2 regions of the Arthrobacter sp. AK01 genome follow, and region 2 is predicted to be linked to the other one. Evidence: riboswitches for the same ligand, from Rfam matches in the RefSeq annotation. Region 2 holds a riboswitch; the other holds the start of a gene.
The links. Region 2 has a riboswitch for glycine ahead of gcvP (aminomethyl-transferring glycine dehydrogenase). Riboswitches for the same ligand answer to the same signal wherever they lie in the genome.
Positions count from the first base shown of each region.

Region 1: another riboswitch for glycine. It lies ahead of gcvP (aminomethyl-transferring glycine dehydrogenase); the one in region 2 lies ahead of gcvP (aminomethyl-transferring glycine dehydrogenase).

Region 1 covers NZ_JAJOHP010000025.1:62,407-65,817, forward strand. The annotation lists gene LN996_RS10905 (PucR family transcriptional regulator) at 1-1,240, shown strand, start outside; glycine riboswitch at 1,316-1,414, shown strand; gene gcvP (aminomethyl-transferring glycine dehydrogenase) at 1,564-3,411, shown strand, end outside.
Region 2 covers NZ_JAJOHP010000013.1:80,180-83,590, reverse strand. The annotation lists gene LN996_RS06605 (MFS transporter) at 1-1,177, opposite strand, end outside; gene LN996_RS06600 (TetR/AcrR family transcriptional regulator) at 1,251-1,790, shown strand; glycine riboswitch at 1,883-1,980, shown strand; gene gcvP (aminomethyl-transferring glycine dehydrogenase) at 2,162-3,411, shown strand, end outside.

The sequences.
Region 1 (3,411 bases), on a different contig from region 2:
CGAATTCCTGGCCGCCTGCGACCGGCTGCCGTTGCCCCTGCTCAACATTCCGTACCCGCTGCCGTTCATAGCCATCGCCCGGTCGGTTGCCGAGTCCTCCCTGCTCGAAGAATCCCGCCGGCTCCGGCAGACGGCGCGCGTCTACGATCTGCTGCGCACCGTGGGCGCCTCGGAAGACCACTGGCAGAGCCTGGTCCAGCGGCTGGCGACCGAGCTCGACGCGGAGCTGTTCGTGGTGGACCGCCGCTGCCTCCATCCTTGGCACCCGGAGGGGAGGGCGCTTCCGGAGTTCCTCGCCGATGCCTGGGCTCCGTCGTCCGGGCACGTGTCGCCGGCAGGGAAGAACTTCCAGTGGCACCGCATCCGGGGCAGGCATGTGCTGACCATGGACATCCCCACCCACGCCAACGCGCTCCTGGTGGTGCTGCCCAACAGCGAACCGCACCCGGACGCCGTCGTACTTCTCCACGCCGCAACCGTGCTGGGACTGCAACTTTCGCGCATCGTGCTGTCGCTGGAAGGCCGCCACCGGCTGGCCGGCGAGTTCCTGCTGCAGGCCATGGACGGACGCCTGGGAGTGGCCGAAATGGAGAGTCGGCTCGCCGCATTTGAGGTTCCGCCGCAAGGATTCCTGCTCGCCTCGATGGCGGCGGACGCCGCGGACCGAGCAGCGGACGACGGCGACAGGCTGGCCAACGTGCACATCGAACTGTGGCGGCATGGGGTTGCGTCTGCGTCCTTGAAGCGGAACAACAGGCTCCACGTGGTGGTCCCGGCAGACGTGCCTGACGACATCCTGGTGCACTGCGCCGGCTTGGAAACGCTGATCGGAATCAGCGCGCCTGCAGCCGTTGCGAACATCCAGCGCGCGTTGCAGGAGTCCCTCTGGGCGCTGGGTTCAGCCCGGGCCAACAGGCTCAGGCTGTCCCGCTATGCGGAGGGGCCGTCGTGGCTGGGACTCACCGGTTTTGAGGAAGGAACGGCGCTGGTCCGGCGTCTTCTCGGCCCGATTTTTGACTACGAGCAGAGCCAGGAAGGCGATCTCCTTGTCACTCTGAGGACGTATTTGGACTCGCAGCGTTCGTGGCAGAAAACCGCGACAGCCCTGTTCGCGCACCGGCAAACCATCATCTACCGGATACGGAAAATCGGTGAATTGACGGGGCTGGACATGGGTGAAACGTCCACTGTTGCCCAGCTCTGGTTTGCGCTGCAGATCCACGAGGCGATGCACCAGTAGCGTCACCTTGCTTGCGCTTTTTCGAAATGACCCGCTATGGTGTGAAGCGTGTCACTTATGGTGACGCAACGCTTTTGATCTGCGGCGGGAGAGTCCTGCCGGTACATCCAGTCAGGCGCCGTAGGAGCAAATCCTCCCCAGGAATCTCTCAGGCCCATGTACCGCCGCGGTTAGGCAACTCTGGAAAGCAGTCCGGGTAACCGGGCTCACCGACGGTGCAAGCAGGCAACCATCCCTGCGGAATCTCTCAGGTCCAATACAGAGCGGGGAGGAACCCCACATCATCGTGGCGCTCACTGGGCGCCTGAATCATGGAGTTCCTCTTGACTGTTCAATCAACCCCCACCGCCTTCGCGGACCGGCATATCGGTGCCCGTCGCCAAGCCGACGTTGACACCATGCTCAAGGCCATCGGCTACGACTCTGTCGACGGGCTGGTGGACGTCGCCGTCCCCGATTCCATCCGGCAGGAAACTGCACTGAGGCTTTCGAGCGGAAACGACGCCCTCACCGAGGTGCAGGTCCTCGCCCAGCTCCGCAAGCTCGCGTCCAAGAACAAGACCGCAGTACAGATGATCGGCCAGGGCTACTACGACACCGTCACGCCGCCGGTCATCCGCCGCAACATCCTGGAAGCTCCTGCCTGGTACACCGCGTACACGCCGTACCAGCCGGAGATTTCCCAGGGCCGCCTCGAAGCGCTGCTCAACTTCCAGACCATGGTGCAGGACCTCACGGGACTTCCCGTAGCCAACGCCTCGCTCCTGGATGAAGCCACCGCCGTGGCCGAGGCCGTGCTGCTGATGCGCCGCGCCAACAAGTCCAAGACTGCCAAGGATGGCAAGACCGTCCTGGACGCAGACCTCCTCCCGCAGACCATCGCCATTGTGAAGGGTCGCGCCGAGGCACTGGGCTTCGAGGTCGAGATTGCCGACCTCTCAGCCGGACTTCCCGACGGCGACATCAACGGCATCGTCCTGCAGCAGCCGGGCGTTTCCGGCCGGGTTTTTGACCACACTTCTGTGATTGCCGAGGCCAAGGAACGCGGTGCCTTGGTTACCGTGGCCGCGGATTTGCTGGCGCTCACCCTCATCACGCCCCCGGGCGAGCAAGGTGCGGACATCGCCGTCGGAACCGCGCAGCGCTTCGGTGTTCCGCTGTTCTTCGGCGGCCCGCACGCCGCGTACATGGCCGTCCGTGAAGGCATGGAACGCACCCTTCCCGGCCGCATCGTGGGCGTCTCCAAGGACAATGCCGGTGTCCCCGCCTACCGTTTGGCACTCCAGACCCGCGAGCAGCACATCCGCCGCGAAAAGGCCACGTCCAACATCTGTACAGCCCAGGCTTTGCTCGCCATTGTGGCTTCGATGTACGCCGTTTATCACGGCCCCGAGGGCCTGAAGTCGATCGCCGAAACCGTCCACGGCCACGCCCGCGTTTTGGCTTCGGCCCTGCAGAAGGCCGGCCGCGAACTCGTCTCCGAGGCCTTCTTCGACACCCTTACCGTCCGCGTTCCCGGCAAGGCTGACAAGGTCATCGCCGCCGCAGAGGCCCGTGGCATCAACCTGCGGCTCATCGATGCGGACACCGTTGGCATCAGCATTGATGAAACCACGACGCCGGAGGTCCTCTCCGCGGTAGCCGTCGCCTTTGGAGCCGGTCCGGTAGGGGACGCTTCCGGGTTCGAACTGCCTTCCGAGGTGGTCCGCAGCAGCGATTTCCTGCAGCACCCGGTGTTCAACACGCACCGTTCCGAGACGCAGCTGTTGCGCTATATCCGCAAGCTGTCCGACCGGGACCTCGCGCTGGACCGCACCATGATCCCGTTGGGTTCGTGCACCATGAAGCTGAACGCCACCGCTGAGATGGAAGCCATCTCCTGGCCGGAGTTCGCCTCGATCCACCCGTTCGCACCGGACCACCAGACAGCTGGTTGGCGTGAACTGATCTCCGACCTCGAAGCGGACCTCACGGAAATCACAGGCTATGACCAGGTCTCCATCCAGCCCAATGCCGGTTCCCAGGGCGAGCTGGCGGGCTTGCTGGCCATCCGTGGGTACCACCTGTCCCGTGGCGACGAGCAGCGCACTGTCTGCCTGATCCCTGCGTCGGCGCACGGCACCAACGCAGCTTCCGCAGTGCTGGCGGGCATGAAGGTTGTTGTGGTGGCC
Region 2 (3,411 bases):
TGGAGATGGTCTCCGCGGCACCCACACCCACCGCAAGCACGGTCAGTGCTGAGAGCAGGAATACGGGTCCACTGCCGTGGTCGCCCACCACCACTACCAGGTAACCCACTGCGCTCAAGGTCAGCCCGGCCGCCACCACGAATCCGGGCCGCACACGCTTCACCAGAGGCACCACCAGGAGCCCGGCAATGACTGTGGCCAGGAGCGCGGGAATCATCGCGATGCCCGCCTCCATGGGGGACTGCCCCTCCACCAACTGCAGGTGCTGGGCGAAGAAGTAGATAAAACCCGTCATGGAGAAGAGGGACAGCACGTTGGCCACGATGGCCGTGCTGAACACCTTGTTCCTGAACAATGCGACATCCAGCATGGGGTTCTCGATCCGCTGCTGGCGGCGAACGAAGAGAATGCCCATCACCACGCCGAAGCCCATGAAGGCTGCCGCGGATGCCCCGAAGCCATGCACTGCGAATTCCTTGATGCCGTAAACAAAAGGAGCCATGGTGACCACAGACAGGACGATGCTGGGCACGTCCACACGTCCCGGATTGGAGTCCTTGGACTCGGGAATCAGGACCCGGCCGAAAGCCAGGAGCGGCAGGAGCAGGAAAGCTGCCACCAGGAAGACGGCACCCCACCAGAAGTGTTCCACCAGCCAGCCGCCAAAGATCGGGCCGAGGGCTGCGCCACCGGAGAAACCGGCAGCCCAGACGGCGATCGCAAGCCGGCGGCGGTTGGGGTCGGTAAAGATGTTCCGGATCAGGGAAAGCGTGGACGGCATCAGCATGGCGCCGAAGACGCCGAGGCCGGCGCGTCCGGCAATGAGCCACTCCGCGGAAGGTGCGAAGGCTGTAGCAGCCGACACCGCAGCGAAGCCTGTGCTGCCGACCAGCAGCAGCCGCCGTCGTCCGATCCTGTCGCCCAGGTTACCCATGGAAACGAGAAGCGCCGCGAGGACCAGCGGGTAGGCGTCAACAATCCATAGGAGTTGAACGCCGCCCACGTCCAGGGAGCGGGCGATCTCGGGCAGGGCAAAGGTGAGCGCGGTGTTGTCGACGGCCACCAGCAGCACCGGGAACATCAGGAGCGCCAGTGCCGTCCAATCGCGCCACGGTGCTGCCTGGCCCATATCGGGACGAGCGGAGCGGGGTGCTTGGGTTGAGGACGGCGAGAACATGTCACTTACTATACCGTCCAGACGGTACAGTTTCAAATGGAACCCCAACAAGCCTTTAGGGAATGATGTACTCATGCCACGAAAACCAGTTGCCCGGGATGCCGTCCTGGATGCCTACGAAGCCCTCCTCATAGAGGTAGGGGAACGGGCTGCCACGCTCGACGCCGTCGCCAAGCGGGCCGGGGTCTCCAAGGGTGGGCTGCTGTACCACTTCCCCAACAAGGAATCGCTGATCAGTGCCTTGCTGGAACGACTGGACCAACTGGCTGAACAGGACATTGAGCGGATGAGGGCCGCGCCGGACGGTGCTGCCGCGTACTTCATCCGGACGTCCCTGTGGGCCGGGACTCCGATGGACCGTGCGTTTGTGGCCGCGACCCGCCTGGCCGAGGTTGCCCATGAAGAAACCCGCCGCAGGTTTGCCGGAATCCAAAAGCAATGGCTCGATGTCCTGGCCAAGGATGTGGGACCCGAGGTCGCCAAGGCCGTCAGTTACATGGGTGACGGGCTGTATTTCAACGCAATGTTCGAAGGCGGCCAGGACGACGGCAACGCAGGCCGGGAGGCCGACGTCGAAATCCTGTTGGGAGTCCTGGACCGGCTGCGGAAGTAGCACGTCGCCCATTTGCGGCGGCGACCGCCACGTAGGACAATTAACCCTTGTGGCCTGCCCTGACTGAGGTCGCGTACAACTGAACATGCCTATGATCTGCGGCGGGAGAGTCCTGCAAGCATGTGGTGCAGGCGCCGTAGGAGCAAACCCTCCCCAGGAATCTCTCAGGCCCACGCACCGCCGCGGCAAGGCAACTCTGGAAAGCAGCAGGCGCTCAGCCCACCTTCGGGCCAATGGGCGCTGTGCTCACCGACGGTGCAAGCGATGGTTGTCCCAACAACCCGCGGAAACTCTCAGGTCCAATACAGAGCGGGGAGGAACCCGAGCCGCTGTGGCGTACCCAAACGCCGCCCAAGTATTGGAGTTCCTTCGTGACGGTTAGTTCTGCCTCCACCACCTTCGTCGATCGGCATATCGGCGCACGCCGCCAGGCCGACATTGAGACCATGCTCAAGTCCGTCGGCTACGACACCGTTGATTCGCTGGTCGACACCGCCGTTCCGAACGACATCCGCCAGGACGTCGCCCTCACACTGCAAAACGCGCTGAGTGAAGTGGAGGTCCTGGCAGAGCTGCGCAAACTTGCGTCCAAGAACAAGACCGCTGTCCAGATGATCGGCCAGGGCTACTACGACACCGTGACGCCGCCGGTGATCCGCCGCAACATCCTTGAATCCCCGGCCTGGTACACCGCCTACACCCCGTACCAGCCGGAAATCTCCCAGGGCCGCCTCGAAGCACTCTTGAACTTCCAGACCATGGTCCAGGACCTGGTTGGCCTGCCGATCGCCAACGCCTCCCTGCTGGATGAAGCAACGGCCGTGGCCGAGGCCGTCCTGATGATGCGCCGCGCCAACAAGAACAAGGCCGCCCAGGACGGCAAGACCGTTCTTGACGCCGACTGCCTGCCGCAGACCATCGCCATTGTGAAGGGCCGCGCCGAAGCCCTCGGCTTCGACGTTGAGGTCGCCGACCTCTCGCTCGGTCTCCCGGAAGGCGCCATCAACGGCGTCGTCCTGCAGCAGCCCGGCGTTTCGGGACGCGTGTTCGACCACTCTGCCGTCATTGCTGAAGCCAAGGAACGCGGCGCGCTGGTTACTGTTGCTGCCGACCTCCTGTCCCTGACGCTCATCACCCCTCCGGGTGAGCAGGGCGCCGATATCGCTGTTGGTTCCGCGCAGCGCTTGGGCGTTCCGCTGTTCTTCGGCGGCCCGCACGCCGCGTACATGGCCGTCCAGAAGGGCCTGGAGCGTTCCATGCCCGGCCGTCTGGTGGGCGTTTCCAAGGACGACGCCGGTGTCCCCGCCTACCGCTTGGCGCTGCAGACCCGCGAGCAGCACATCCGCCGCGAGAAGGCTACCTCCAACATCTGTACCGCCCAGGCACTCCTCGCCATCGTGGCCTCGATGTACGCCGTCTACCACGGCCCGGAAGGCCTGAAGGCGATCGCCGAGACCGCCCACGGCCACGCCCGGACCCTCGCAGCGTCGCTGAAGGCTGCCGGCGTCGAGGTCCTCCACGGTTCCTTCTTCGACACCATCACCGTCCGCGTCCCCGGCAAGGCTGCCGCGATCGTGGCCGCTGCGGAAGCGAAGGGCATCAACCTCCGCGGCGTTGACGC